Arthrobacter globiformis: one gene and its partner. The protein of the gene in region 2 interacts with the protein of the main gene of each other region in a pairwise test. Links are inferred from orthologs where the notes say so. Each region holds a gene or a part of one and is shown on either strand. Other genes may lie near its edges. The genes, in order: QFZ23_RS02110 and ileS.

Evidence for each region.
Region 1: the proteins of ileS (region 2) and QFZ23_RS02110 interact in binary tests that used the Escherichia coli proteins (3 or more experiments, as listed by UniProt). The link is inferred for Arthrobacter globiformis from one-to-one orthologs.

Annotation. Positions count from the first base shown.
Region 1 is NZ_JAUSZX010000001.1:441,818-456,910, reverse strand. The notes cover bases 7,999-10,896. They hold QFZ23_RS02110 (substrate-binding domain-containing protein), read right to left. Parts: upstream 10,009-10,896; coding sequence 8,989-10,008; downstream 7,999-8,988. Other genes in these bases: QFZ23_RS02105 (ABC transporter permease), read right to left, coding at 10,110-10,896; QFZ23_RS02115 (sugar phosphate isomerase/epimerase family protein), read right to left, coding at 8,101-8,961; QFZ23_RS02120 (gluconate 2-dehydrogenase subunit 3 family protein), read right to left, coding at 7,999-8,087. Outside these bases: QFZ23_RS02145 (FAD-binding and (Fe-S)-binding domain-containing protein), read left to right, coding at 1-2,348; QFZ23_RS02140 (IS3 family transposase), read right to left, coding at 2,675-2,884; QFZ23_RS02135 (Gfo/Idh/MocA family protein), read right to left, coding at 3,790-4,935; QFZ23_RS02130 (mycofactocin-coupled SDR family oxidoreductase), read right to left, coding at 4,965-5,822; QFZ23_RS02125 (GMC family oxidoreductase), read right to left, coding at 5,812-7,545; more of QFZ23_RS02120, read right to left, coding at 7,542-7,998; more of QFZ23_RS02105, read right to left, coding at 10,897-11,213; QFZ23_RS02100 (sugar ABC transporter ATP-binding protein), read right to left, coding at 11,216-12,694; QFZ23_RS02095 (ROK family transcriptional regulator), read left to right, coding at 12,844-14,097; ppgK (polyphosphate--glucose phosphotransferase), read right to left, coding at 14,397-15,093. UniProt on the Escherichia coli protein: Part of the ABC transporter complex RbsABC involved in ribose import. Binds ribose. Also serves as the primary chemoreceptor for chemotaxis.
Region 2 is NZ_JAUSZX010000001.1:3,181,930-3,197,980, forward strand. Bases 1-3,856 are described here. They hold ileS (isoleucine--tRNA ligase), read right to left. Parts: upstream 3,543-3,856; coding sequence 201-3,542; downstream 1-200. Other genes in these bases: QFZ23_RS14860 (bifunctional folylpolyglutamate synthase/dihydrofolate synthase), read right to left, coding at 1-197. In the rest of the region: QFZ23_RS14870 (endonuclease/exonuclease/phosphatase family protein), read left to right, coding at 3,862-4,914; QFZ23_RS14875 (SDR family oxidoreductase), read right to left, coding at 4,920-5,699; QFZ23_RS14880 (DUF488 domain-containing protein), read right to left, coding at 5,776-6,150; valS (valine--tRNA ligase), read left to right, coding at 6,234-8,912; QFZ23_RS14890 (mycothiol-dependent nitroreductase Rv2466c family protein), read right to left, coding at 9,326-9,940; ATP-dependent Clp protease ATP-binding subunit ClpX, read right to left, coding at 10,080-11,366; QFZ23_RS14900 (ATP-dependent Clp protease proteolytic subunit), read right to left, coding at 11,568-12,227; QFZ23_RS14905 (ATP-dependent Clp protease proteolytic subunit), read right to left, coding at 12,266-12,880; tig (trigger factor), read right to left, coding at 13,124-14,515; QFZ23_RS14925 (winged helix DNA-binding domain-containing protein), read right to left, coding at 14,949-15,848. UniProt on the Escherichia coli protein: Catalyzes the attachment of isoleucine to tRNA(Ile). As IleRS can inadvertently accommodate and process structurally similar amino acids such as valine, to avoid such errors it has two additional distinct tRNA(Ile)-dependent editing activities.

The DNA of each region.
Region 1 (15,093 bases), 2.7 Mb from region 2 along the record:
TGGTGTCCATGACATGGCTGACCGGCCGCGGCGACGTCGTTACGGTTGGCTCCGGAGCCGATGCCCTGGACGCCGTCCCGGGACTGGCGTCGCTCGTGGACGAACACCTGGCGGTGCTGCGCACCGAGTTCGGCCGCTTCGGCCGCCAGATTTCCGGCTACTCCCTCGAGCACCTGCTGCCGGAGAATGGCCGCAACCTTGCCGCGGCACTTGTCGGCACCGAAGGCAGCTGCGGCATCCTCCTGGAAGCCACCGTCAAACTCGTTCCCCGCGCCGCCGCTCCGGCACTGGCTGTGCTGGGGTACAGCGACATGGCCACCGCTGCCGACGACGTGCCCAACCTCCTGCCCTTCCGCCCGCTGGCTCTGGAAGGGCTGGACGCCCAGCTCGTGAACGTGGTGCGCCGCGCGCACGGTGACGGGAGTGTTCCGGCGCTGCCCGCCGGCGGCGGCTGGCTGATGGCTGAGGTCGGCGGGGACACCTCCGAAGAGGCCATCGAAGCAGCCGGCAAGCTCGTCGCCGCTGCCAGCGCCATCGAGGCCATCGTCCTGCCCGCCGGTCCCGAAGCCGTCCGGCTGTGGCAGATCCGTGCAGACGGCGCAGGCCTCGCCGGACGCACCGCCGCCGGGGAGCAGGCCTGGCCCGGCTGGGAAGACTCCGCCGTCCCGCCGGAAAAACTGGGCGGCTACCTTCGCGGCATGGAAGCCCTCATGGCCTCGGAAGGCCTCTCCGGCCTGGCCTACGGCCACTTCGGGGACGGGTGCGTGCACGTCCGCATCGACTTCCCGCTGGAACGCGATGCCGCGCTCATGCGGCGGTTCCTCGAGCGGGCCGCCGCGCTGGCCGCCGAGCACGGCGGCTCCCTCTCCGGCGAACACGGCGACGGCCGCGCCCGCTCGGAACTCCTGAAGACCATATACAGCCCCGAAGCCCTCCGGGTCATGGAAAAATTCAAGGCACTGCTCGATCCCGAGGACCTGATGAACCCGGGCGTCGTGGTCCGTCCGGCGCCGCTCGACGCCGACCTGCGCCGGCCCCAGGCACTGGAGCTGAAGGCCACCGACGGCTTCGCCTTCGCCCACGACGACGGCGACATCACCAAAGCGGTGCACCGCTGCGTCGGCGTCGGGAAATGCCGCGCCGACCTGCGCCCACAGGGCGGCTTCATGTGCCCCTCCTACACTGCCACGCTGGACGAGAAGGACTCCACCCGCGGACGCGCCCGAACTTTGCAGGAGATGCTTAACGGCGGCGTGGTCACCCTGGGCTGGAGTTCCCCGGAGGTCCACGACGCCCTGGACTTGTGCCTGAGCTGCAAGGCCTGCGCTAACGACTGCCCCACCGGGATCGATATGGCCATGTTCAAGTCCGAAACGCTGCACCAGACCTACAAGGGACGCCTCCGCCCGCTTAGCCACTACACGCTGGGCCGGCTGCCCCAGTGGCTCAAGCTCGCCGCGCCCACCGCCCCGCTGATCAATCTCGCAGGCCGCATTCCCGCGCTGCGAAAGCTCATGATGACTCTGATGGGCGCGGACACCCGCCGTTCCCTGCCGCCGCTTCCACTGGTGCCGTTCCGCTGGAGCAAACCAGCGCGACGCTCCCTCACACTGGCCGCCGCCGGCGGCCCTCAACACGGCCCAAAAGTCCTGCTTTGGGTCGACTCCTTCTCCGACGCCATGGCCCCGGGCATTCCCCGCGACGCCCTCCACGTGCTCACGGCGGCAGGCGCCGACGTCGAAATCGCCGGCCCCGGTGCCTGCTGCGGCCTCACCCTCATCTCCACCGGCCAGCTCACCGCAGCCAAGGCAAAGCTCCGGAAAACCCTGGACCTGCTCATCCCTCACGTCCGGGAAGGCCGCACCGTCGTCGGGCTCGAACCCAGCTGCACCGCCACCCTGCGCTCCGACCTGCTCGAACTGCTCCCCGACGACCCCCGCGCAGCCGAGCTCGCACGGTCCGTGAAGACCGTCGCGGAGTTCCTGACCTCCATCAACTGGACCCCGCCTCAGGTCGCGGAGAAACTCCTCGTCCAGCCCCACTGCCACCAGTACTCGGTCATGGGGTACGGCGCGGACCAGGCGCTGCTGGAAGCCATGGGCTGCGACGTCGAAACCTCAGCGGGTTGCTGCGGCTTGGCCGGGAACTTCGGAATGGAAAGAGGCCACTACGAGGTTTCCGAAAACATCGCTCGCGCCGGGATCCTTGCTAAGTCAGACGCCGCACCGGACCGGAAGATCATGGCTGACGGCTTCTCCTGCCGCACCCAGGTCCAGGATCTCGCCGGGCTCGACAGCCGGCACCTCGTCCAGGTCCTTGCCGAAGCACTCAAGGCTGAAACCGGTTAAAAGTCATGCTCGTTGCTCGTGTCGCTATCACTGCCACTATCCATTGTCGGCCGGCCGGAACACACGTGGCAGGACCCACTTGGCCTTGGCGAAAATTGCCGGGCAGCTCAGCGCCTAGGGGTGCTTCCCTATTCAGACGTCACGTTGAAGCACGCCCCAACCTGACAGTGCATCCCCTTGCAGCTTTGCGGAAGGCCGGTTATCGGCGTGCGAAAACCATCCGAAAGTAGGGGCAATTAATACGTCTAGCGGCCGGTTTTTGGGGTGCGTTCGTAGTCTGGCTGGCGCAGGAAGCGCTGTGCAGACCCTGAAAACTAGGAAGCCTGTCAGCAAGTGAGCTGCCAGGGCCTGAGCCCATATTGCACCGGACTCAGGCCCTTGAGCTTTGTTGAGATTCTTTCGTCGTTGTACCCGCGGATGTACTTGTCCGTGCTGTTTCCAGTGCGTCGGAGTTGAGGAATCTGACGTGGTGGAAGAGCTCTTCCTTGAGGTGGCCGAAGAAGTTCTCCATCACAGCGTTGTCGTAGCAAGTGCACTCTCGATTGCTGCGGCCGCCACCTCGTTTCCGGCACCGTCGACGCCCGGTCCAATTTGAGGAATGGACCGCCCGTTATTCTGGTGCAGCCACGGCAGCTGTTAGGTCAAAACGGAACATCCTGAGGTTCTCCAACGGTTCTTATTCGGTGGCGGTCCCATCTCCACACCTGCGGTCCGGCTTTGAGGCGGCCTTCGCAGGAACTGAAGTCAGTGCAGATCCACTGCGAACCGAGTGTCCATGTCTGGACAGAGGCCGTGTAGTATCCAAAATCGCTATCGCGCCACACACTGAGATTTGAAAATACCCGCTTGGACCTGTCCCGTCCCTGCGGACTCAGACAGAGAAAATCCGACATGCCGGCTGAACCAGGCGTGAAGCATTCGTTATCCATACACGGGGGAGCATCTCCGAGTAGCTCACGGAGCAAACCGCAGTCACCTGCATCTACCGCGGAGCACCACAACGACAACAGATTCTCCACGTGGTGCCTGAGCGTGGCCATGCCGCTCAGATTTAGCTCCATACACAGAGGCAAGGGCCCGAAATTCGCTGCCTGTCCATTCTCGCCACGAGCGGGTTCATTCTGCCCGGACCGCGAGGGATTACAGCGCCCAGGACCGTGCTCCCCCGCATGGAATTCGCCGCCTGTCACCAGCTTCGAAATCACTGCCTTGCCGGGCGGATTCCTCATCACTCTTGTCCTTTCGTACCGGCGAGGTGGCACCTGCTCAGCAGCCGAATTGATACCCGGCCACGGCCGGAACTTTTGTCGAACCGTGAACACCCTGCCGTCGGCCCCTCCGAGGAAAAGGCGCCTCGCCCTCAGCATCGGCCGGCGGCACGGGGCGCCCCCGCTAGAGGGTCAACGCGTATTCCTTAGCCCACGGGGGCTGGACGTCCTGATCAAGTTCGACAACGATTGGCTTCGTGTCCGTTAAGGTCCACTCCGGAAGATAGACGCGTTCCCCGCCCCGCATAGCCGATTCGTGCGAGAGGATGCCGGAACAGGTGATGTTCGCCGCCCCGAACGGCGTTCGGGAACGGCTCGGCCTCGCCGAGGACGGCTTGCAACAGACGGTCGGCCAGGTGGGGGTGAGAACCGCCATGGCCCCCTCCCTGAACGAAGGAGCGGTGTTCCGATTCGCCTCCCGCCGTATAGACCCCGGCAGTTGTGAAATGTCGAATTGGTTCGGGGAGACGGTCGGCGAAATCGGGGACAGTGATACGTTCCGGTTTTTCGCCGAGGTACAGCACGTGGGCCGCATCTTCTGTCTGTGCCCATTCGAAGGAACGAATAGAGCCGTATACGTCAAAACTTTCGCGGTATTCCCGAGCCACGGCCCAAAGGTGCCTTGTCACTTCTGCACCTGTATCGCTGTCAAGGAATTTGATGTGCGTGGATTCGATGGCGAAGGGGGAGCCATACTGGCCCTTCATCCGGTCGAAGACGCTCCCCGAACCCAGGCACTGGACGTACTCGGCTTGGTTTCCCCCGAGCCCAAGGGTGGGTCCGATGGCGTGGGTGCCGTTATACATGGGCGGCATGCCATCCCAGTAGGACGGCCAGCCCGTCATGTCCTGATGGTGGGAGGCGCGAAGGAATTGGACTTTCCCGAGGGCCCCCGTCCGGTAGAGCTCCTGGAGGTAAAGGAATTCCCTGCTGTAGAGGGTGGTCTCCATCATCATGTATGTCAGCCCGGTCCGCTGTTGCGCGTCGACTATGCGCTTGCAGTCCTCCACAGAAGTGGCCATTGGTATGGTGCAGCCGACATGCTTGCCGGCTTCCAGGGCTGCGACCACCTGGTCGGCGTGCAGCTGGAGAGGCGTGTTGATGTGGATGACGTCGATGTTGGGATCGGCCAGCATTTTGTCGTAGTCGGTGTATCTGACCTCGACTCCGTACTGGTCACCGACTTCGTTCAATTTGGATTCGGTGCGCTGGCAGATCGCGTACATTTCAGCGTTCGGGTGCTGCTGATAGATGGGGATGAATTCGGCGCCGAATTCCAAGCCGACGATGCCGACCTTGAGGACCTTTGCAGATGACACAGCGTGCCCCTTTCTGATGCTACGAGTAGTTATTTTTTGCTCTCGCCAGCGTCAACGGTCATTTCTAGACCGGTGACCAGGCGTGCTTCGTCGGACAGCAGCCACAGGACGGCGGCGGTGGTATCCGCTACTTCCAGATCGGTATTGATCAACTGCCCGGCGCGGAAGCCCGCCAGCAGTTGCTCCCGAGGGACATTGTTCAGTTCCACCATCGCCGTCGTCATCTCCGTGTTGATGCCCCCCGGAAGGACGGTGTTACAGCGGATGCCGTATTCCCCCAGCTCCTGGGCCAGTGAAGTGCTCAAGCCCCGCAGGGCCATCTTCGCGGCAACGTAGTGGGCCAGGCGGGGCACGGCCTTCAGACCAACCCCGGAGCTGATCAGCACCAGGGACGAACCTGCTCCCCGCTCTATCAGGTGCGGCACGGTTGCCTTGCAGGTGTAGAAGACTCCCGTGAGATTGATGTCGATCATCGTTTGCCAGTTCTCGACGGGCAGCTCCCACGTGCGGTGGAACCCGTCAGAGATGCCGGCATTGGCAATGACAAAATCAATCCCGCCTAGTCGGGCTGCGGTGTCTGCCGCCGCCCCGGCAAGACCGTCATAGTTACGCACGTCTACTTCGAAGGAGACGCAACGCCGGCCCAGGGCGAGGACGTCCTCCCGGGTCTGCTTCAGGTCGGCGCTGGTGGCCGTGTTGTAGTCTGGATCGTTCACATGGCCCGCGGACCCTAAATCCACCAGGGCGATATCCGCCCCTTCACGTGCCAAGCGCAGAGCATGGCTCCGGCCCTGCCCGCGTGCCCCGCCCGTGACAAACGCCACCTTGCCTGCAAACCTGGGCGGAGCGGACGGATCCACGGGCGTTGCGGAAAGGTCATGATGCATGGATGAGCCCCATGTGAGCGCCGTCCACGCCCAGTTTCTTGAGCAGGTGCTCCGCGCTGAAGTAAGCCAACGCCTGGATGGTCTGGTTCGGGTTGTACCCGCCATAGCTGACGAACTGGCCGCCGCCAATGGCGTACAACCCCTCGCACTCGTGGACCTCGCCGTAGATGTCGGTCACGGATGTGGCGGGATCCTCGCCCATCCGGTGCACCCCGACGTCGTGTGTTGAGAGGTGATAGGGGGGCCGGGGCGAATCCATCCAGTAATCCTTCGCCCCCATCTCGCGGGCGATTTTCTCCTTGTACCGGCCCATCAGAGTGACGGAATTGGCGTCGTGATCGTCCCAGTCATGGGTGATGCGCAGCGCCGGCTGGCCCCAGCGGTCCTTGATGGTTGGATCAAGGTCGGCGTAATGGCGCGCGTACGGGAAGTTCGTGGTTTGGGAGTACATGCGGTGCATGTGTGTGTAGTTCTCCCGCAGCCAGTGCTTGAGGTCCAGGCCCCACTTGCGGGTCCGCGGATCCATGTTGTGGTACGCCTCGATGGGCTGAAGGTCCCCGACGACGCTGATGATTGGAGATCCCCAGAGGACTCCCAGGTCGTTGTCCGGGACAAGTTCGGACGTAAAGTCATCCACTGCGCTGGAGGCGTTGAACGTGCCCAGGAACGGGTTGGTCGGCTCAGGCAGGATGGAAGTGAACCAGCCGAAGTTGTGGGTCATGAAGTGCTGGCCCACCTGACCGTTTCTATTGATGTCCGAGAGCAGCAGCAGACGGACGTTCTCCAGGGAATAGGCCGTCAGGATGACCTTGTCGGCAGTCGCCTCCCGGTACGTGCCTGTGCTGTCGAGGTAGCTCACACCGGTGGCGCGCTTGCCGTCAGCTGTCCGGTTGATCCGCAGAACGCGGCTCAGGGGCCGGAGGTCCAGGTTGCCCGTGGCTTTGGCGGCTGGCACCGACGTGACCTGCGTGGTGGACTTAGCCTTGACGTGGCACGGGTAGCCGTGGCAGAAGCCGCAGTTCACGCAAGCGGGCCGCCCCTTGTATTCCTGCGAGTTGATGGCCAGCGGCTGGCGGAAGGGGTGCAGGCCCAGCCGCTTGGTCGCCGCCACGAAGGGTACGTCTCCTGGTCCTTGTGTGACTGGCGGCATCGGGTAGTCCCTGCTGCGCGGCGGTTCGAACGGGTTACCGCCCTCGGGGATCACCCCGCCGGTGTTGCCCAGCCCGGAGATGCCCTGCTCGTATTCCACCCGGTCGTAGTACGGCTCCAGGTCTGCGTAGCTGATCGGCCAGTCCTCCAGCGTGGAGCCCTCCGGCAGTGCCTGGGCGCCGAAACGTTCAGCGATGGCGCTCTTCATTCGGAAGTCGGTTTCTCTGAACCTGTAGGCGGCGGCACCCCAGTGCAGGGTGCCGCCACCGGTTCCGATGGACGGCAGACCGTACAGAGGCTCATCGTTGCCTAGGGCACCGGCGGACCACGGAAGAACGCGGGCCGTCTCGCTGTCGGAGGCACGCCACGTCACCGGGTCCACGTTCACGCCAGCGACGATGGCGCCCCGCTGGTAGTACCGGATTTCGTCCTGCTTGATGGCGAAGTCTTCCTCGGTGTAGTCCTGGCCCTTGTCCAGGCCAAGAACCTTCAGGCCGGCTTTAGTCAGTTGTTCGGCCAGGATTCCGCCGGTGGACCCCATGCCGACGATGATGGCGTCGAAGTTCTCGCTCATTGTGCTCCTCCAATACGGGAGTAAAGATCCTTGATGGTCAGCATCGGAATGGTCCGGGTGTTGAAGTCCGGCGCCATCTGCTCCGCCGTGTACCCCCACTGGGCCCCAGGAAAGCCGACCAGCTCCCAGCCGACCAGCTCCCGGTTTCCGCCATAGGCCGGGTCCCCGAAGAAGCCCTGCACCGTGTGTTCTCGGACGATGCGGAAGAACTGGCCTGCAAAGTCCGAAGGATCCCTTTCGCTCAGCTCAGCCAACTGGCGGACGATCTCTTCCTGCTGCCCGTCGGCCAGTTCGTGGAACCGTCCCTCGGTAATACGCGCTGTGAAATCCGCCAATGCGATCAGGCCGCTGCGGTACACGGACTGCAGCTCCCGCAGGAATCCGCCCAGAGCCTTATCGATGTATTCGGTTACTCCTGCCTCCCTGGCACCCGGAGAGCCGGGCTCGGACGGGATGATCTGCCCCGCAAGGGCATCAATCACTGCGGCTTCCTCACGGTTGAGGAACGTCAGAGGAAAGTCGAGTACAAACTTTGACGCCATCTACATCGCCCTCCTATACCTGCGCGCCCAGGCGTAGTTTCTTGCGTTCCTCCACGAGCGGGCGCAGGAAGTCGATACCTGACCGCGCGTCCTCGTCCGGCTCAATGCCACGCTGGTGGAAGCCGGTTTCCATCGTCAGGTACCCGTCAAACTTGATGTCCAGCATCGCGTCGACCAGGGCCGGCCAGTCACCGATGCCCTTACCGGGGGGCAGCCGGTCGTTGTCAGAAATGTGGATGTGTTTCAGGTTCTCGCCCATCTTGTAGACGTAGTCCGTGTTGACCTCGCGGCGGTACATGACGTGGAAGGTGTCGAACATGAGTTTGACGTTGTCCCGGTTGACGTCCTCCATCAGTTCGATGGCGTCATCGGCGCTTTCACACAGGTTCGTGTCATGCGAGGTCGGTTCGATCACCAGGGTGACGCCCGTGTGCGCGATCCGGTCCGCGATCTCGGTGAGGCATTCACGGGTCCATGCCCAGGCCTGCCGCCGGCTCGTGCCGAAGATCATCCATCCGGGCAGATAGATCAAGGTTTTACCGCCCCACTGGGCGGTCAGTTCGGCCAGCTCGACGTAGTGTTCGATGGTGGCGCGGCGTTCCTCAATGTAGGGCGAAGCCGGGTTGTTTCCGGGGCCGCCGGAGGGTGCGGGCAACATGCTGGAAAGCGACAGGCCATGTTCGTCGAGGAGATCCTTGATCTCAGCCCGCCGTTCGGCTCCAAGGTAGGCCGGGTAGGCGTGCGGGGCTGCGCCACCGATCTCAATGCCGTCATAGCCCATTTTGGCGATCCGCTTGATTGTCTCTTCGAGAGTGTAGGAGGGGACCCAAACAAAGAAGCTGGAATAAGCCCAGGTGTTGTACGAGATTTTCATAACGGTTCCTTTCTTGGCGATCAGGGTTTACTGGGGTGCCTTGCCCAGGTACTGATCTACGTTGGTGTTGTCGATAAGGGTGGAGTCGAGCTTGATACGCGCGTCGAGGGGCTCGCCGGCGCAGAGCTTGGCGGCGGCAATGGTCGCTTCCTTAACAACGAGCGGGTAGCCGACGGTCGCTGCGTAGCTTCCGTCCTTGACCAGATTCAGCGCTTCGGCCTCCCCGTCGATGCCGAACACCTTGATTTCGCCTTCGCGTCCGGCTTCCTTGATCGCCTGGATGGCGCCAAAGGCCATCTGGTCATTGTGTGCGTAGACTCCTTGGATCTTGCCTGTTCCGAAGCGCTGCAGAAGGTCCTCCATGACCTTCAATCCTGTGGCCCGGTCGTAGTTTGCGGTCTGGGACGCGATGATTTCGACCTTTGATCCGGCAATACCTTTGCGGAAGCCAGCTGCCCGGGCGATTGTCGGGGAAGCGCCGAGGCTTCCGGAGAGTTCCACGACGCTTCCGGTTCCGCCGAGGGCCTGTGCCACGGCCTTGCCGTCGACCAAGCCGGCTTCCTCGTTATCGGATCCAATGTAAGTGGAAACCTCTGCGTTGACCTGGCGGTCCGCGGCAATCACCTTGATGCCAGCGGCAGTGGCCTGTTTCGCAACTCCTGCCAACGCGTTGGCATCCTGGGGCGAAAGGATGAGCACCTTGATTCCCTGGGCGATCATTTCTGACACCTGGTTTGACTGGTTGGTCGCATCGCCGCGTCCGTCACTGACGGTGACGTTCATTTTCGGGAAGAAGGCCTTTGCAAATTCAGGAATCTGCTGCGTTGATTTCGCTCCGTAGGGGAAGGAGGCGCTACTCCAGGAGACACCAACTTTGCAGTCGATTCCCGCGGGATCAACCTTTAGCTGAAGCTGTCCTTGGCATGTATCGCCGCAGTAAATGCTCGGAGCCAGCTTGTCGCCGACCGCTTCGTTTGAAGATGTCGCAGTGGCTTGTCCGGTGCAGGCGGAGGCAAGTAGAGACACTGCGATTCCTGCCGCGGCCATGGCGGCGAAAGACCGCGTGCGCTGTTTTGTGGCGTGCATCATTGCATTCTTCACTTTCGTTGGTAAGTCGGGATTGTGATTGTTTTAGGACTGAGATGAAGTCAGCGGGGCATCGTCTGTTCAGCAGGCGAGGATCCGTCCGGCTGGAGGGAGCCGTGCCTAGATTCAGAGGCAGGGACGACGGGTGGCTGGCTTGTAGCTGCCTTCGGTGAGTCGGTGCGTCGCTCCTTGAATCGCCTCACGGTTGCTTTGGCGGCGACCAAAACAGCGATCACGATGACGGCGCCCTTGACGATCTGCTGGTCAAACGGTGAGATCCCGAGGAGATTCATGACGTTGGACAATATGGCCAGCAGGATGGCTCCGAACACTGTTCCAACAGCACCGCCGATGCCACCCATCAGGCTGGTCCCGCCGATGACGACGGCGGTGATGGCGTCCAGGTTGGACAGGCTGCCGGCCGTCGGATCTCCGACGCCGAGGCGGGCTGCGGTCATGACTCCGGCCAGGCCCGCGCATAGCCCGCTGATCGAATAGGCCAGCATGATGGTGCTGGTGGTCCGGACTCCCGAGAGACGTGCGGCTTCTATGCTGCCGCCGATGGCATAGATGTACCGCCCGAAGGCCAGATATCGCAGTACAAGGATGCCGGTGACGGCGATCAACAGGAACACGATGAAGGGCCCGGGTATGCCGAGGAGGCTGCCGCTTCCTATGAAGTTGAAGAATGGTTCACGGTTAGAGAACTGTTTTGGGCCTCCATCCGTGAGGCGTAGCGAAAGGCCCTGAATGGCGACCATGGTGGCCAGAGTCATGATGAACGGCTGGACCTTCAGGACTGCAACGCCTATACCGTTGATGACGCCTGCCACTACTCCAACAAGCATGCCCGCCACGATGGCCAGTGGAACGATCAGACCGTTGTTTATCAGGATCGCCGTCGTAACGCCAGAAAGAGCGAGGATGGAACCAACGGAAAGGTCGATCCCCCCAGTGAGGATGACGAACGTCATTCCAACAGCAATTATCCCCACGATCGCGGACTGGCGACCGACATTGAGCATGTTGCTGGGCTGGAAGAAGGAGGGGACCAACAGAGCCACGGCAGCGACCACAACCAGGAGGATCAGGATCGGCAGCAGATTATTACGCAGTTTCAGGGACAGGCTGTTGGCCCCAGGTCCCGTTCGCGTTTCGGTTGTCACTTCTATCTACCTCCAACGGCATAAAACATGATTTGTTCTTCTGTGGCTGTGGCGCCTTCAAGTTCGGCCGCAACCTCGCCGTGATACATGACCAGAATGCGGTTGCTGAGGGCCAGGACCTCGGGCAGTTCCGAGGAGATTACGATGATGGCCAGACCTTGATGGCACAGTTCGTGGATCAGTTCGTAGATTTCCTGCTTGGCGCCGATATCGATGCCACGGGTGGGCTCGTCAAGGATGAGGACGTCCACGCCTGCCTCAAGCCACTTCGCCAGCACAACCTTCTGCTGATTTCCGCCGGAAAGCGTGGCCACCGGGGAGGAGACGTCCGGGAGTTTGATGCGCAGCTTGTCAACATAACTCTTTGCCAGGGTCCGGTCCCGGCTTGGGGAGGCCGTGGCTGTGCGCTTCTTGAGCATACTGACAAGGGGGATGTTCATCGCCGTGGACAAGGCGGTGAACAGGCCTTGGGTTTTCCGCTCTTCGGGCACGAGGCCGATTCCAGCGTCGATCGCCTGAAGCGGTTTTCCGGCTTTCAGCTTGTGGCCCTTGATGAAGACTTCACCGCTTGTGTAGGGATCGGCTCCGTAGATAGCCCTTGCCAGTTCCGTACGTCCTGCACCTCTGAGGCCGGCCACTCCGACTACTTCTCCAGATCGAACATGGAAGGAGATGTCGTTCAGGACTCCTTCGCGGGTCAGGTTCTTGACCTCTAGAGCCGTCTCCCCCAGGCTTGCCGAGAGTTCGCGTTCCCCGCGGGTGAAGTTTCTGCCCACCATTTTGGAAACGAGGTCGTCGTGATCGGTCTCTGAGATCTTTCCGGCGCCGGTGAGCCTGCCGTCTTTCAAGACGATGTAGCGGTCGGCCAGGTCGAAAACTTCTTCCAGCCGGTGAGACACGAAGATGATGCTGACGCCCCGTTCCTTCAAGCCGTGGATCAGCTTCAGAAGATGGTCGACGTCCTCGCCTCCGAGTACAGCTGTGGGTTCATCTAGAATGAGCACTTGGGCATTACGGTGCAGCGACTTGGCAATCTCGAGCATCTGTTTTTCGGCCACACTCAACTGACGCACCTTACGATTGACGTCGACGTTGAGTCCAAGACTTCCCAGAAAATCCCGTGCTTCGTGCTTCGCTGTCTTCCAGTCGATTACGCCTTTGCGAGGGTATGCCCCGAATACCAAGTTTTCCGCCACTGTGAGGTCCGGGAAAAGATTCAGCTCCTGGTAGACCGTGGCAATCCCGTGGGCTTCGGAGTCCTTCGGCCCGTGGATCTGCACAGGTCGGCCGTTCATCGTCACCTCACCCGCGTCTGGCTGGTGTGCTCCGGAAAGGATGCGGATCAGTGTGGACTTCCCGGCACCGTTCTCTCCGATAAGGGCCAAAACCTGACCGGGATGGAGTTCAAAACTCACGTCGTAAAGGGCCTGCACGCCCAGGAAGTGCTTGGACAGATTCTTGACGGCTAAACGCGGGGCCATTTAATCCTCCGCAAGCCGTTGGATGCTGTAGACGACTGCGTCTATCATCGAATAGATCATGGGTTCACCCTAAAAGAGATCGAGAATGGAAAAAAACTGCCTGATTTATTCTGTTTTCAACATAAAACCTACGAAATGTGGAGCGTGCCATGGGATCCTTGTGGACTGAAGTCGGCCTCCTGCATCAGGACCAGAATCTGGCGCCTGATGCTGTGGCAGCGCGGAGCGTCGTCGCCCGGCTGATAGCCGACGAGGACACTGTGACGAGAACGGAACTAGTCAAAGCCACTGGGCTCGCCCGCTCCACTATCGAGAACCACCTCAGCGTCTTGCTGCAATACGGGCTGATCGAAGACGCAGGACCTGGCCCCCAAGGCAGCCGAGGGCGACCCGCCCAAGCTTTTCGTATCAGCCCCGCCAAAGGCGTCGTTCTGGTAGCCGATGTCTCCTCGCGCGCGACCAGGCTGGCTGTCACAACCCTGGACAAGCAAGTCGTTTCCCGCGGCGAAATCAAGATGGAAGTCACGGCCGGCCCCAACGAGCTACTGGGCGCAATAGCCTCGGCTTTTGAGGCGATGCTCGCGGACGGTGGCTTGGGCATCCGGGATGTTCTCGTCATTTCAGTCGGGCTGCCAGGACCCGTCGACGCCAAGCTCGGGATGGCCGTTCGACCCCCGCTGATGCCTGGCTGGGACGGATTTGGGGTCTGCGGTTACTTCGCTCGTCATTTCGGATGCGACGTGATCGTCGATAACGATGTCCACCTGATGGCCCTGGGCGAGGCCCGCTCGTACAGGGGCGAGCACCTGCCGCTGCTGATGATCAGTATCGGCACAGGTGTGGGCGGCGGGTTCGTCAGCGAGACCGGCCACCTTCTGCACGGAGCCGACGGCGCTGCCGCCGACATCGGCCACAGCAAAGTACCTGACATGAAGGACATGCTCTGCCGCTGCGGCAGCCACGGCTGCTTGGAAGCGGTGGCGTCCATCAGTGCGATGGCCGCGCGGGTCTCCGCCATACGCAATGATGAAATAGGTGAGGAGCAACTATTCGAACTGCTGGTACGGGGCGACCCCGCCACCGTAAACGTCGTGCGGGACAGCGCCACCATCGTTGGGCAAGTTGTTGCCGATTTGGTGAACTTTTGTAATCCGGCCCGGATAGTCCTGGCGGGTGCCGTCACACAATGCACCGAAGACATTCTTGCCCAAGTCCGGAGCGTCGTTTACCAACAGGCCCAACCTCTAGCGACACGCAAACTCTCGTTGGTACACAGTACGCTTGGAAACGAAGCAGGCCTGATTGGCGGAATGATCTCCGGCATCGAACAAGTGCTGTCTCCGCGCGGGATCGCCTACCACACACGGCCCGCGGACTCGACGATGCAGCCGCTTGGTCTTTAGCTGGCGTCTCCTCAGTAGCCGGGGTTGATGTGGCACCGATGGGCGGGGGCTGCCGCGGTCCCGCAGGGAAGGTGTGGAGTTCGATCGGCCTCGCTCACAGGGATCCAGATGGCCGCCGGAAACGGCGACCTCCACCCCAACAAAACCCAGCCGGAGGCCAGGCGAGACTTCTTCGAAGGGCTGGTCGGCCAATTGGCCGGTGAACGGGACATAGGGGCGGGCCATGGCAGGTTCCTTTGGGCTCGGTAGGTTCAGGTGAGGGGCGCTGGTTGAGGCGGATCCAATGCTGCTGCTTCCAATCAACGGTGTTCCGGAGCAAACGCTTGGATCGCTGCCCCGACTATGCCTGCTTCATTGCGGAAAACCGCGGGCACGATGGTGGTCTGGAGTTTGAGGTGGGGTAAGTATTCGCTTGCGCGCTGAGAGATGCCGCCGCCGACGATGAAGAGTTCGGGTGACAGCAGGAATTCCACGTGTGAGAAGTAGCGCTGCAGCAGGACGCTGTACTCTTCCCAGGAAAGTTGGTCCCGTTCGCGCGCCACGGCTGACGTCGTTGTTTCGGCTCTGCAGCCGTCAACTTCCAGGTGTCCGAGCTCGACGTTCGGCACGAGTTGCCCGTTAAGGATGAGCGCGGACCCGATGCCCGTACCCAGCGTGATCACGAGGACGGCCCCGGAAACTCCAGCCCCGGCACCGTAGCGCGTTTCGGCAAGGCCAGCGGCATCGGCGTCGTTGATGACCTCCACTCGCCGTCCCAGTCGGGTGGTCAGGAGTTCGTTGATGTCGGTGTTCAGCCAGCTTCTGTCCATGTTCGCTGCGGAGTGGACCACGCCATGGCGGATGATGCCGGGGAATGTGACACCCATGGGCGAATCGGCTGCCGGAGCTTCCGGATAGACCGACACGTCGGCCACCAGCAGGGCAACGGCTTGGGCAACGGCTTTGGGGGTTGCTGGCTGAGGCGTTGGTACGCACACGGGTTCGCCTAGGAGTTTG
Region 2 (16,051 bases):
AGGCCCGCCTCGATCATCCGGGCCGTGGACGTTTTGCCGTTGGTGCCGGTGATGTGGATGATCGGGTAGGCCTTGTTCGGCTCCCCCAGCACATCCATGGCGCGGAACAGCGGCGCGAGCCGGGGCTCCATCTTGTTTTCCGGCGCCCGGCCCAGCAGCTCGGCGTAGACGCTCTCCACGGAGAATTCGTCGGTCATGTCTCAGGCCCCCACTTTTTCGACGGTGATGCGCGGTTCCGCGGTGTCGGCCGGCACGGCCTCCAGCTCGAGCGTCAGCGTTTCGGTCTTCACCAGCTCGGCGTTCGCCAGCAGGGCGTCGATGACGTTCTGCGCGGCATTCACGGTGGTCCGGATCCGGTCGCTCACGTTCAGCGCCGCGTCCTTGCGCGCCTGCTGAATGGCACGGACCATGTCACGCGCCAGGCCTTCGGCCTCGAGCTCGGGGGTGACCTCGGTGTTCAGAACCACGAAGCCGCCGGTGGGAAGCACTGCGGCAGCAGAAGACGCAGCTGCTGAACCGCCGTCGGACTCTGCCACCACGGTCTCCAGCGTGTATTCCTGCGGTTCCAGCTCAAGGCCGCCCGCAGTGACGACACCGGCGTCGGAGACAGACCAGTCGCCGGACTTGGAACCCTTGATGGCCAGCTGCACGTTCTTGCCGAGGCGCGGGCCGGCGGCACGGGCGTTGACCACAAGTTTCTGCTCGATGCCGAACTCCTCCGGGGAGGCGCTGGCGGCGTCCAGCAGGCGGACCGAGCGCAGGTTCAGTTCGTCGGCGACGACGGCGGCAAAGCCTTCCAGCGTATCTGCGCCTGGTGCCACGACGGTAAGTTCCTGCAGCGGCAGGCGCACGCGCAGGTTGGCGGCCTTCCGCAGCGAGGAGCCGGTGGAGCAGATCTGCTGCACGCGGTCCATCGCCCCGACCAGGGCGGCATCGGACGGGAACAGCTCTGGGTCCGGCCAGTCGGCGAGGTGCACGGAGCGGCCCCCCGTGAGGCCGCGCCAGATCTCCTCGGAGACGAGCGGCAGCAGCGGTGCGGCCACGCGGCACACGGCCTCCAGGGCGGTGTACAGGGCGTCGAAGGCATCGGCGTTCTCGTCGAAGAAGCGCTGCCGGCTGCGGCGGACGTACCAGTTGGTGAGCATGTCCAGGTAGCTGCGCAGTTCGTCGCAGGCCCCGGAGATGTCGTAGGTGTCCAGCTGGGCCGTCATGTTCCGGACGAGGTCCCCGGTGTTGGCCAGCAGGTACTGGTCCAGCGTGTCCGTGTAGCCGTCGTACCGCAGCTGGGCGTCGTAGCCGTTCCCGCCCTTAGCGGCATTCGTGTACAGCGTGAAGAAGCTGTACACATTCCACAGCGGCAGGATGACCTGGCGGACACCGTCGCGGATGCCCTGTTCGGTGACCACGAGGTTGCCGCCGCGCAGGATGGGGCTGGACATGAGGAACCACCGCATGGCGTCAGAGCCGTCGCGGTCCAGCACTTCGGAGACGTCCGGGTAGTTGCGCAGGCTCTTGGACATCTTCTGGCCGTCGGAGCCCAGCACGATGCCGTGGCTGATGACGTTCCGGAAGGCCGGGCGGTCAAACAGCGCGGTGGACAGGATATGCAGCATGTAGAACCAGCCGCGGGTCTGTCCGATGTACTCCACGATGAAGTCGGCCGGGTTGTGGGTGTCGAACCAGGCCTCGTTCTGGAACGGGTAGTGCACCTGGCCGTAGGGCATGGAGCCGGAGTCGAACCAAACGTCCAGCACGTCCTCCACGCGGCGCATGACCGACTGGCCCTCTTCGGGGGTGCGGGGGTCGTCCGGGTTGGGCCGGGTCAGCTCGTCAATGAACGGCCGGTGCAGGTCCACCTGGCCATCCTTGTTCAGCGGCAGCCGGCCGAAGTCGGCCTCGATTTCCGCGAGGGAGCCGTACACGTCCGTGCGCGGGTACTCGGGGTCGCTGGACTGCCACACCGGGATGGGGCTGCCCCAGTAGCGGTTGCGGCTGATGGACCAATCGCGGGCGTTGGCGAGCCACTTGCCGAACTGGCCGTCCTTGACGTTGCCGGGGATCCAGTTGATCTCCTGGTTCAGCTCGGACATCCGGTCGCGGAACTTGGTGACCTCGACGTACCAGGAGGAGACGGCGCGGTAGATCAGGGGATTGCGGCAGCGCCAGCAGTGCGGGTAACTGTGCTCGTAGCTGGCCTGGCGGACCAGGCGGCCCTGGGCGCGGAGCACCTGGGTGATGGGCTTGTTGGCGTCGAAGACCTGCAGCCCGACGATGTCGTGCAGGTCGCCGTGGGCGAACAGGTGCAGGAACTTGGCGCCCTCGTCCACGGAGAGGACCACGGGGATGCCGGCTTCCTCGCAGACCTTCTGGTCGTCCTCACCGTAGGCGGGTGCCTGGTGGACGATGCCGGTGCCGTCGGTGGTGGTGACATAGTCGGCCACCAGGAACTGCCAGGCGTTCTGGGTGCCGTACTTTTCCGTGTCGGCGAAGTCGTGCCACAGCGGCTCGTAGGTGAGCCCTTCGAGCTCGGCGCCGGTGTGGGTTGACGTGACAGCGGCGGCAGCGGCAGCCGCGCCAGCGGCACCATCACCGTACCCCAGGTCCTTCGCGTAGGTGCCTACCAGGTCCTCGGCGAGCAGGAAGCTGCCGGTGACGGGCACCTCGGCCGAAGCGGCCTTGACGCCGTTCGGTCCGGCGGGCAGCACGGCGTAGCTGATGGAAGGCCCGACGGCGAGCGCCAGGTTGGTGGGCAGCGTCCAGGGCGTGGTGGTCCAGGCGAGCGCCTGCACACCGGCCAGCTGCTTGGACAGGTCCGACTCCCCCGCCTTAACGGGGAACGTCACCGTGACGGTCTGGTCCTGGCGGTTCTTGTAGACGTCGTCATCCATGCGGAGCTCATGGTTGGACAGCGGCGTCTCGTCCTTCCAGCAGTACGGCAGCACGCGGTAGCCGTTGTAGGTCAGGCCCTTCTCGTGCAGCTGCTTGAAAGCCCAGAGCACGGATTCCATGTACTCGACGTTGAGCGTCTTGTAGTCGTTGTCGAAGTCCACCCAGCGGGCCTGGCGGGTGACGTACGCCTGCCACTCGTTGGCGTACTTCATCACGGAGGCGCGGCAGGCGTCGTTGAACTTGTCGATACCCATGGCCTCGATCTGGGTCTTGTCCGTCATGCCCAGCTGCTTCATGGCTTCCAGCTCGGCGGGAAGGCCGTGGGTGTCCCAGCCGAAGCGGCGTTCAACGCGTTTGCCGCGCTGGGTCTGGTAGCGGCCCACCAGGTCCTTGGCGTAGCCGGTCAGCAGGTGGCCGTAGTGCGGCAGGCCGTTGGCGAAGGGCGGGCCGTCGTAGAAGACGAACTCGTTGCTGCCGGGGGCGCCGCCCGGAAGGTCGGCGCTGCGCTGGTCGATGCTTGCCTGGAAGGTGCCGTCCTCGTCCCAGTACTTGAGGATCCGCTCTTCGATCTCTGGGAACTTCACGGAGGCGGACACTCCTGCAGAGGAGCCCGGACCGGACGGGGCTGCTGAGGCCTTGGGGTAATACGTCATCTCGACATCCTGGGTTGAGCTGGTGAACAAGTGGATCATTCAGGATGCGAGGACGGCGCGTGCGCAGTCATGCGACTGCACCGGCACCGCGGTACCACCTCACTTACCGCCGCCCAACTCCGAGGGAGTTCGACGACGGCCGCTCATTGCTGCTGTGACGGGCTTACCCGTCCGGTTCTACTGGCCCTGGTCCGCAACGCGGGCCGGGTGTTCTTCCGGAAGCTCACCGGTGATGGCCGGGTCAAAGCTGTTGGCTCCAGTCTAACTGCTGTCACCGCGGCGGCCATAACCATGAGCGCCCTCGGCCTAGACTCGATCCATGACTGCTTCGGCCAGGGTGTTGGCGCTCTGTATCCTCCTGCCGGTCGCATCGCTTTCGGTGTTCCGTGCCATCCCGGCCGAGTGGCCCACACAGGTGGTCCAGCTGCTGTCCTTCACGCCGTGGTTGGTGGTTCCTGCCGGCCTTGCACTGGCCCTGGCACTGCTGGGCCGGCGGCTGGTGGTCACGGCCGCTGCCGTAGTGCTCCTCGGAGCCCAGCTTTTCTGGCTGTGGGCGCCGGATGCAGGCCGGGCGGGCGCCAGCGCGTCCGCTCCCGGCAGTACCGTTCCGTTGACGGTGATGAGCATCAATTCCCGCTTCGGCAAGGCCGACGCCGCGGAAATCGTCCGGCTGGTACGGGACAACGCGGTGGAACTGCTCGCCGTCCAGGAGTACACCCAGACGCTGGAGGACCGGCTGGCCGCCGAGGGACTGGGAAGCCTCCTTCCCAACCGGATCAGCAGCCCCATGAAGAACGGCTCAGGCAGCGCCACGTACTCAAAACACCCCATCCAAGCCATCGGGCTGATTCCCGACACGCCGTTCCAGATGCCAACCTTCCGGCTGACACTGCCCGTTGCCGGTGCCGGCAAGAATGTCCAAGGCAGTGCGGGTGCTGGCAGCACAAGCCCTGGCAGTGCAGCCGCCACGCTCGAGGTCACCAACGTTCACACCCTCCCGCCGGTGGACGTGCGCGTCGGGCAGTGGCGCAGCGACTTGGAATCGCTGGGCCGGCTGGTGGCGCGCAACGGGGCGGACGGCCTGGGCAACCAGCTCCTGCTCGGCGATTTCAACGCCACCTATGACCACTCGGAGTTCCGCAGGCTGCTCGACGTCGGCCCGGGCGGCCGGAAGCTGGTGGACGTCGGCATGGCATCCGGGGCGCGGTTCACGCCCACATGGCCGATGGACGGCCAGCCATTGCCCGGCATCACCATCGACCACCTGGTCACCAGTCCGCACATTCCGGCGTCGGGCTATGCCGTGCACCGCGTTGCCGGGACGGACCACGCGGCGGTGCTGGCCACGCTGGACGTCCCCGTTGCGGGTTAGCCGGCTCAGGCCTGCTTGCGGATCAGCTTGTAGTTCGATGCCTGAGCCACGGGGCGGATGACGATCTGGTCGAGGTTCACGTGGTGCGGCGCGCTCACGGCGTAGCGCACCACATCGGCCACGTCCCCGGCGGTGAGCGGCTTCTCCACGCCCTGGTACACCTTGCTGGCCGCCTGCGCGTCACCCAGCCGGTTGAGGGCGAACTCCTCGGTCTGGACCAGGCCGGGCGCGATCTCGATGACCCGGACGTTGTGCTCGGCCTCTTCCAGCCGCAGCGCCCCGGTCAGGGCGTGCTGGGCGAACTTGGCGGCGTTGTAGCCGCCGCCGCCTTCATAGGCATCCAGCCCGGCTGTGGAAGTCAGGTTCAGGACAGTGCCCTCGCCGTTCTCGCGCAGCATCGGCAGGAAGGCGCGGGTGAGCTTCATGGTGCCGAGGACGTTCACGCGGTACATCCACTCCCAGTCGTCGGTCACGGCCTGGCCCACACGGTCCGCACCGCGGGCACCGCCGGCGATATTGACCAGCGTGTCGATCCCGCCGGCGGAGGTCACCTCGGCCAGCAGGCGGGCCACGTCCGCGTCCTCGGCGATGTCCGCGGCCAGGGCGACGGCGCCTGTCTCGGATTCCAGCGCGGCCAGCCGTTCCTGGCGGCGGGCGACGGCGTACACGGTCCAGCCGTCGGCACGGAGCGCGCGCACGGTGGCCTCGCCAATGCCCGAGCTGGCGCCCGTCACGAGGGCTGCTTTGTTGGTGGACACGTCAGAGCTTGCGGAAACCTCAGTCATGGCACCACCCTAGCGCCAACCGTTGGTGGGCCAGCCCAATGTTTACTTCCGCGCACCGCATACTTTCCCGGACCGTTCACTTTGCCTGACCACGTGCTGCCAGGAACTCCAGCAGGACTCTGGCGTGGTTCACCTCCGGATCCCGGGCCGCGTACAGCAGTGTCACCTTCCGGTGCTTCGCCGCCAGTTCCAGGAGCTGATCCACCGCCGGATTGCCCGCAAGTTCGTCCTCATACCGGACACGGAAATCCTCGAACCGCTCCTGCATGTGGGCGAATTCCTGCCGCAGCGGCGGGGACGGCGCAACTTCCTTGAGCCACAGCTCCAGCTGGGCCCGTTCCTTACTGACCCCGCGCGGCCAGAGCCTGTCCACCAGAACCCGGAAGCCGTCGTCGTCCGCTGGTTCCTCATAGATGCGTTTGATCGCAAAGGAAGCGTCTGCTTTGGTCATAGGCCGCATGCTACTCCCGGCGTCCGGCAGCGGGCACGCACTGCAGGGCGCGAAACAAATGCCCGGCATGAAACAATTGGGCCATGGCTGAATCAACGCAGGGTACAGACACGCCCGCCACCGCCCCCATCAACGTTCCCGACAAGCCGGCCCTGGAAGGCCTGGAGGCTGCCCTTACGCAGCGCTGGCTCGAGGAAGGAACCTACCGGTTCGACCCGGACACCACCCGGGAACAGGTCTATTCGATCGACACTCCCCCGCCCACCGCTTCCGGTTCCCTCCACGTGGGCCACATGTTCTCCTTCACGCAGACCGACGTGCAGGCCCGCTACATGCGCATGACCGGCAAGAACGTCTTCTACCCCATGGGCTGGGACGACAACGGCCTGCCCACCGAGCGCCGCGTCCAGAACTACTACGGTGTCCGCTGCGATCCCGCCATCCCGTACAACCCGGATTACCAGCCGCCGGCTCAGCCGGCGAAGAACCAGCGGGACTTTGACGTCGTCTCGCGGCAGAACTTCATCGAACTGTGTGAAGAGCTGGCCGTCGAGGACGAAAAGGTCTTCGAGAACCTGTTCCAGACCCTCGGCCTGTCCGTCGACTGGAACCTCACCTACCGCACCATCGACGACACCTCCCGGGCCGTCTCCCAGCGCGCGTTCCTCGCCAACCTGGCCGCCGGCGACGCCTACATGGCCGAGGCCCCCACCCTCTGGGACGTCACTTTCCGCACCGCCGTGGCGCAGGCCGAGCTCGAGGACCGCGAGGTGCCCGGCGCGTACTACCGCTACCCGTTCTTCACGGCCGACGGCGAGAAGATCTTCATCGAGACGACCCGTCCCGAACTGCTCGCGGCCTGCGCCGCCCTGGTGGCCAACCCCGACGACGAGCGGTACCAGCCGCTGTTCGGCAAGACCGTGAAGTCCCCCCTGTTCGACGTCGAGCTGGAGGTCAAGGCGCACCCGCTGGCCAAGGCGGACAAGGGCTCGGGCATCGCGATGGTCTGCACCTTCGGTGACCTGACCGACGTGACCTGGTGGCGCGAACTCCAGCTTCCCACCCGCGCGATCGTGGGCCGCGACGGCCGCATCCTCGCCGAGACTCCGGAGTGGATCACCACGGATGCCGGCCGCGAGGCCTACGCCGCGATCGCCGGCAAGACGGTGTTCTCCGCCAAGGAGGCCGTGGTGGAGCTGCTCACGGCAGCCGACCTGCTCGACGGCGAGCCGAAGAAAATCACCCACCCGGTGAACTTCTTCGAGAAGGGTGACAAGCCCCTCGAGGTCGTCACGTCCCGGCAGTGGTACATCCGCAACGGCGGCCGCGACGAGGACCGCCGCGAACGGCTGATCAGCCGCGGGCAGGACATCGACTTCCACCCGTCCTTCATGCGCTCCCGCTACGAGAACTGGATCGCCGGCCTCAACGGTGACTGGCTGGTCTCCCGCCAGCGCTTCTTCGGCGTGCCGATCCCGGTCTGGTACCCGCTGGACGCCCAGGGCAACCCGGATTACGACAACCCAGTCCTGCCGTCCGACGACCTGCTGCCGGTAGACCCTGCGGCCGACGCCGCACCGGGCTACGACGAATCCCAGCGCGACCAGCCCAACGGCTTCACCGGTGACGCCGACGTGCTGGACACCTGGGCCACCTCCTCCCTGACCCCGCAGATCGTGGGTGGCTGGAGCCGGGACGAGGACCTGTTCGCCAAGGTGTTCCCGTTCGACCTGCGCCCGCAGGGCCACGACATCATCCGCACCTGGCTGTTCTCCTCCGCCGTCCGCGCCGACGCCCTGCAGGACGTCGCACCCTGGAAGCATGCGGCCATCTCCGGCTGGATCCTGGACCCGGACCGGAAGAAGATGTCCAAGTCCAAGGGCAACGTGGTGGTGCCGACGGACGTCCTGAACGAGTACGGCTCCGACGCCGTCCGCTACTGGGCTGCCTCCGCACGCCTGGGCGCCGACACGGCCTACGAGATCGCGCAGATGAAGATCGGCCGCCGCCTGGCCATCAAGCTGCTGAACGCCTCGAAGTTCGTCCTGAACCTCGGCGCCACGGAGAACTCAGTGGTCTCCACGGACCTGTCCGTTCTTACCAACCCCGGGATTGGTCTGCCCAACGCGGAAGAAGCACCCGCGTCGGGGCCCTTGACCAATCCCTTGGACCGTGCCCTGCTGGCCCAGCTCTCCGACGTCGTGGCCCAGGCCACCAAGGCGTTCGACAACTACGACTACGCCCGGGCCCTGCAGATTAGCGAATCGTTCTTCTGGCAGTTCACCGACGACTACGTCGAGCTGATCAAGGACCGCGCCTACGGTGCCGCCGGCGAGACCGAGCAGGCCTCCGTGCTCGCTGCCCTGGCCACCACGCTGGATTCGCTGCTGCGCCTCTTCGCGCCGTTCCTGCCCTTCGCCACCGAAGAGGTCTGGAGCTGGTGGCGGACTGGCTCCGTGCACCGTGCCGCCTGGCCGGCGCCGCTGGAGATCACCGACGGCGACACCGGCATGCTGGGCACCGTGGGCATTGCGCTCAGCGGCATCCGGAAGGCCAAGTCCGAGGCCAAGGTCAAGCAGCGCACCGAGGTCCTGTCGGCGACGATTACGGCCCCGGAGCCGCTCGTGGCCCAGCTTCGGGCAGGGCTCGCGGACCTCAAGGCCGCGGCCAACGCGCAGGAGATCTCGCTCAACACGGGTGAGGGCGAGCTTACCGTGAGCGACGTGGAGCTGGCCCCCGCCGAGGAACCGGCACAGGCCTGACGAGCCCCGGCCGGACACTTCGAAGCCCCATCAGCGCCACGGCGCTGGTGGGGCTTCGGTATTTGGGCAGCTGTTTTTTGGGCAAAGGGGAAGCCCCATCAGCGTTTTGCCGTTGGTGGGGCTTCGACTTTTCGGCTGTCTGGTGACATCTTTGACAGTCTGGCAAGATCCTTGGAAATTTCAGGTCTTCCTACCTTGTCACTGGTAGCCTGCTTCTAACTTTGCCGAAGGCTGCGTTGGAAGCATGTCACTGAATCTTTGGTTCTTGCGTCCCGCTTCTTTCGAAGTGGGTAAGTTCTATCTTTGTCCTCCGGTTCCGGATGCGCAAGAGCCCCGGCAGAACTACTCTCATGTAGTTCTGCCGGGGCTCTTGAAACGCCCGACGGCGGCCCGTCGGTTTAGTCAAAAACAGCTCAGTCGAAGGCGGGGCTTTCGGTCCGGCTGCGCTTGATCTCAAAGAAGTGCGGGTAGGCAGCGAGGGTCACCGACGCGTCCCAGATCTTCCCGGCTTCCTCTCCCCGCGGAATACGGGTGAGGACAGGTCCGAAGAACGCGGTGCCGTTGAAGGCCACCACCGGTGTTCCGACGTCCTGGCCCACCAGGGAGATGCCCTTTTCGTGGCTGGCCCGAAGCTGGGCATCGTACTTGTCGGAGTCAGCGACGGTTGCCAGTTCGGCGGGAAGGCCGCAGTCGGCCAGGGCCTTGCTGATGACGATCGAGAAGTCCTTCTGGCCGCCGTCGTGGATTTGCGATCCCATGGCGTCGTACAGCGGCTTGACCACGTGGTCGCCATGCTGCTCCTGCGCGGCGATGATGACCCTGACCGGGCCCCAGGCCTTGTCCATGGCTTCACGGTACTTCGGGTCGAGGTCGCGGCCTTCGTTCAGCACGGACAGACTCATGACGTGCCACTCAGTCTTGATGTTACGGACGCCTTCCACCTCGCCGATCCAGCGGGAGGTGATCCAGGCGAACGGGCAGAGGGGGTCGAACCAGAAGTCGGCTTTGTTGGCAGCGTTCTCAGACACAGCAAATCTCCTCAGGGAAGTCTTGGGGTATGGCGCGCCGCAGAGGAATATCCTCAGGCCACGCTTAAGCGACAGCGGCGGACTGGGTGGATTTATTCCGGCCAGGCCGATTTGTTCCGGCCAGACCGATTTGTTCCGGCTAGGCGGACTTGTTCCGCCGTTTGGCCACGACGTCGTGCGTGATCATGGTGGGCTGGGCCTTCTTGGCCACGACGTCCGCCGTGATGACCACGCTGGCGATGTCGTCCCTGCTGGGCAGGTCGAACATGACCGGCAGGAGGACTTCCTCCATAATGGCGCGCAGTCCGCGGGCTCCGGTTCCCCGTTCCAGGGCCTGGTCGGCAATCAGGTCCAGGGCGGCGTCGTCGAACACCAGCTCCACGCCGTCCAGCTGGAACATCTTCTGGTACTGCTTGACCAGGGCGTTCTTGGGCGTGGACAGGATCTGGATCAGGGCCGGACGGTCAAGATTGGACACGGTGGTGATGACCGGCAGGCGGCCGATGAACTCCGGAATAAGCCCGAACTTCAGCAGGTCTTCCGGCATCACTTCGCCGTAGGAGTCGGTGTTCTTGACCTCGTTCAGCGGCGCGCCGAAACCGATGCCCTTGCGTCCGGAGCGTGAACCGATGATGTCCTCCAGGCCGGCAAAGGCGCCGGCAACGATGAAGAGGACGTTGGTGGTGTCGATCTGGATGAATTCCTGGTGCGGATGCTTGCGGCCGCCCTGCGGTGGAACCGAGGCAACCGTTCCTTCGAGGATCTTCAGCAGCGCCTGCTGCACGCCCTCGCCCGAAACGTCTCGGGTGATCGAGGGGTTTTCGCTCTTGCGCGAGATCTTGTCGATCTCGTCGATGTAGATGATGCCCTGTTCGGCCTTCTTGACGTCATAGTCGGCGGCCTGGATGAGCTTGAGGAGGATGTTCTCCACGTCTTCGCCCACATACCCGGCTTCTGTCAGGGCGGTGGCGTCGGCAACGGCAAAGGGCACGTTCAGCCGGCGCGCCAGGGTCTGCGCAAGGTAGGTCTTGCCGCAGCCGGTGGGGCCAATCAGGAGAATGTTGGACTTCGAGATTTCAACGTCGTCGTGGTGGACGCCGTCCGCCAATGTGCCGCTCTTGGGCGCATGACCGGCCTGGATCCGCTTGTAATGGTTGTAAACCGCGACGGCGAGGGAACGCTTGGCGGGTTCCTGGCCAATGACGTATTCCTGCAGGAAGTCAAAGATCTCGCGGGGCTTGGGCAGTTCGAAGCTGCCCAGATCGGCGACCTCTGCGAGTTCTTCCTCGATGATCTCGTTACAGAGCTCAATGCACTCGTCGCAGATGTAGACGCCGGGCCCGGCAATGAGCTTGCGCACCTGCTTCTGGCTCTTGCCACAGAAAGAGCACTTGAGCAGATCCGCGCTCTCGCCAATCCGAGCCATATGTGAACCCCTTAGTATCTTGCCGCAAGGGCAGCTTGCACCGGTTGCTGGAATCACGGCCGTACCTGGCGGATCCGGCAATGATTACATCCACTCTAGGTCACATTCGGCCCGAGGGGTGGAAACCGGGCGCCGGTGCGGTTCAAAGATATAAACCGCACCGGCGTCCGTTACTGCCATTTACCCGGCATGCGCCCGTATTTAGCGGGCAAGTGCCTGCGGCTTGATCTTGCGGGAATCGAGAACCTGGTCGATCAGGCCGTAATCCTGTGCCTCTGCGGCGGTGAGGATCTTGTCCCGCTCGATGTCGTTGTTGACCTGTTCCGGCGTCCGGCCGGAGTGCTTGGCCAGGGTGTCCTCCAGCCAGGTCCGCATGCGCATGACTTCGGCCGCCTGGATCTCCAGGTCCGATGCCTGTCCGCCCTGGCCGCCGGACAGCGCCGGCTGGTGGATCAGGACGCGGGCGTTGGGCAGCGCCAGCCGCTTGCCCGGCGTTCCGGCGGCCAGCAGCACGGCAGCGGCACTTGCCGCCTGGCCCAGGCACACGGTCTGGATCTCAGGGCGGATGTACTGCATGGTGTCGTAGATCGCGGTCATGGCCGTGAAGGAGCCGCCTGGCGAGTTGATGTAGATGGTGATGTCGCGGTCCGGGTCCGTGGACTCCAGCACCAGCAACTGTGCCATGACGTCATCGGCAGAGGCGTCGTCCACCTGGACACCGAGGAAGATGATGCGGTCCTCGAAGAGCTTGGTGTAGGGGTCCTGTCGCTTGAAGCCGTACGGCGTGCGCTCCTCGAACTGCGGCAGAACGTAACGGCTTGTCGGCAGGTTACCGGCAGACGATCCGAAATTGTAGTTCATGTTCATTGCTCCTGGATTCAGTTCTGTCTTGATGCCGGTTAGCTCTGGCCGTTGGATGAAGCGTTCTGGGTTCCGCCGCCGCCGGCGACAGACCCTGCGTGCGCCGAGATCTTGTCGAAGAAGCCATACTCGAGCGCTTCGGTGGCGGTAAACCACTTGTCGCGGTCGTTGTCCTTGAGGATGGTTTCCACCGTCTGGCCGGTCTGGTCCGCGGTGAGCTCAGCCATGATCTTCTTCATGTGGAGGATCAGCTCGGCCTGGATCTTGATGTCCGAAGCCGTTCCGCCGATGCCGCCGGAAGGCTGGTGCATCAGGATACGGGCGTTCGGGGTGGCGTACCGCTTGCCCTTGGTGCCGGAGGACAGCAGGAACTGTCCCATGGACGCAGCCAGGCCGGTGGCGACGGTAACGACGTCATTGGGGATGAACTGCATGGTGTCGTAGATGGCCATGCCGGCCGTCACCGAGCCGCCGGGAGAGTTGATGTAGAGGTAGATGTCCTTGTTGGGATCCTCGGCGGAAAGCAGCAGCAGCTGTGAGCAGATGGCGTTCGCGTTCTCGTCGCGGACTTCGGAGCCAAGCCAGATGATGCGCTCTTTCAGCAGGCGGTTGTAGATGTAGTTATCCTGGGCTGCAGGATCGACGGTTGCCATGCGGGGGGCCGCTGCTTGCTGTGACATTTGTACTTACCTCTCGCTGGTGACGGTGACATCACTGAACGACATCACTGAACTTCACTACTTGGACACTAACCGCTTTCGGGGCGGATTTGTTCGCCGGAATCGCGCTGTTCGCTGACGGCGCACGATTGGCCGCGGGAGCTGTACACCGGCCGTTAACGCGCCAGCCCCCGGATCCGAGGACCCGGGGGCTGGCGGCACTGATGCGTGCAGCTGCTAGAACTTCACGGCCGCGGGGTCGTCGTTCGCGACGGCCTCGCCGGCTGCCTCTTCAGCTTCGGTTTCTGCTTCGGCTTCGACGGCCGGAGCCTCTTCGCCGCCGGGGCGGACGAAGTCGCTCAGGTCGACCTTGTTGCCCTCGGAGTCGGTGACCTCGGCCTGGCCCAGGACGACGGCCAGCGCCTTGCGGCGGCGGACCTCGGAGACCATCATGGGAACCTGGCCGCTCTGGTCGATGATCTGGGCGAACTGGTTCGGGTCCATGCCGTACTGGCTGGCGGTGGTGACGATGTAGTCGATCAGCTCATTCTGGCTGACGCCCACTTCTTCCTTCTCGGCGATGGCGTCGAGGATGATCTCGTTCTGGAAGGCGCGCTCGGTGTTGGCCTTGACCTCGGCGCGGTGCTCTTCGGTGTCGTGCTCGCCTTCACCGTGGGAGTTCTCGGCCTTGAAGTGCTGCTCGAGCTGCTCTTCGACGACAGATTCCGGAACCGGAACCTCAACCAGCTCGACGAGCTTGTCCAGGACCTTGTCGCGGGCTTCGACGCCCTGCTCGACGACCTTGGAGTCGGCGGCCTGCTTGGCGAGGTCCTCGCGCAGTTCGGCCAGGGTGTCGAACTCGGAAGCCAGCTGGGCGAAGTCATCGTTCGCCTCGGGCAGCTCGCGCTCCTTCACGGACTTGACAACAACCTTGACCTGGGCGGACTCGCCGGCGTGGTCGCCGCCCACGAGGGTGGTGTCGAAGATGGCGTCCTCGTCAGCGCTCAGGCCGGTGACGGCCTCGTCCATGCCCTCGAGCATGGTGCCGGCGCCAACCTGGTAGGACAGTCCGGAAGCGGAGTCGACCTCGGCGCCGTCGATGCTTGCGGTGATGTCGATGCTGAGGAAGTCGCCGTCAGCGGCGGGGCGCTCCACGGTCTTGAGCGTGCCGAAGCGGCCGCGCAGTTCATCGAGGGCCTTGTCGACATCGGCGTCGGAGGACTCGGCTGCGGCAACCTCAACCTTGATGCCGGCGTAGTCGGGCAGTTCGATCTCGGGGCGGACGTCAACCTCGGCCTGGAACTTAAGCTCGCCGTCGGTGGCGGAGGGGTCCGGAACCTCGGTGATCTCAACCTCGGGACGGCTCAGCGGGCGGATGCCGGATTCCTGGACGGCAGCCTGGTACCAGCCGTTGAGGCCCTCGTTGATGGCCGTCTCCAGGACGTAACCGCGGCCGACGCGCTGGTCGATCAGCTTGGCAGGAACCTTGCCCTTACGGAAGCCAGGGACCTGGATCTGCGAAGCAACAGTCTTGTATGCCTCGTCGATGCTGGGCTTCAATTCCTCAAAGGGGACCTCAACATTGAGCTTGACCCGCGTGGGGGTGAGGTTCTCGACAGCGCTCTTCACGGTCTAAGTACTCCTGGTTTTGTTGGATGGGTTCTGCAAACGCGTTGTTGTGACCAGGCCTGGGGCCCGGGCCGCAGAGTCGGGGTGACAGGATTTGAACCTGCGACTTCCTGCTCCCAAAGCAGGCGCTCTAGCCAAGCTGAGCTACACCCCGTAATGCACAGGACAGTCTACGTTCATCCCTGCCGCGTTTGCACATTTGACACGTGGGGCATGAATTAGGTTTAGTTATATCCGGCTTGAACAGCCGCCGAAGAAAAGCCCAAAGGCCAGTGCGCCGGAACGCTTTCCTCGGGGACGTAGCTTAATGGTAAAGCCTCAGTCTTCCAAACTGATTACGCGGGTTCGATTCCCGTCGTCCCCTCCACACCAAAGAGGCCCCTCGCTGAGGGGCCTCTTTCACGTTAAGGCTGCCCATGGTGATGCCGGGGGCTTAGGCGTGACCCCCGACATCCACCGTGCCGAGGGTGAGGCGCGCTTCCGACTGGAGGAAGTTTCCCACCCGATCCGCCTGCTGGGCCAGCTCCTCCAGCTGAGATGCCCCCGCCGACTGGAACAGCTCGGCAGTGATCTCCACTTTCTTTCCGGAACGGCGATGGTGCCACAGTCCGCGGACAACGCCGTCGATGAGTATGACGGGATAGTTACCAGCCTGCCCCCTGGCCAGGGCACGGGTACTTGCCACACCCGGGAACAGCAGATTCCGGGGCTGGCCGGCCACCACAAAGGAATCGAAGTAGGGAAGCAGCCTGATGCCCGAAGGTTCCGTGGTGATGGCCCCGGTGTCGCTCCGCAGCACCCAGGCCGGCATCCCTGCCACGGTGACCTGGGCCAGCTCTCCGCGGTGGTCATCAAAGAGGCCGGACGCCCACTGGCGCGGAACCGCCAGCCACCGGGCGAAATGCGCGGGGGTAGCGGGTCCGTAGGCCTGCAGGTAGGCCCGGACGAGCCAGCCCAGCGCCGGCGCAGCATCGGCCGGCCGGAACCCGGGAAGTAGCTGCCCAGGGCTGCGGTATGTCGTTGCCCGGCCCCTGCCGGCGCCAAAGCACAGCGCCCCGCGGAAGCCCGCGGTCCCCATCGCCGCGCGCCAGCGCGGCCACACGGTCTGGAATGCGGGCATCATCGGTTCAGCCGCCCAGGTACCGGTTCTGGCGACAATAGCGTCAGTGAGTTCGTCGACGGTCAGCTCGGCGTCCCGCAGCGCGTCTGCAATTGCGGCCACGATCTCATCCGTCTGGCCGGATGTCAGGAATTGTCCCACCGCCGGTGCGGGCGGAATGGCACCCAGCGCCCCGGTCCACTGGGAGAGGTCGGCTGCGGGCAGCAGGTGCACGGTACCCCGTGGCCCGAAGGTCCTGACCAGGTTTCCGTCCTCCAGAGCGCTTTGCGGACGTCGCCCCTGGAAATTCCAGCGCCGCGAATCCCCACGGACAGCTCCGCGGCCTGCATTACCTGGGCGTGCGCGCCGCACATGGCCCGCACGATGTCGGCCGGGGTACCGGTTTGCGAAGGAGCCGCAAGCCACTGGCGCTCCAG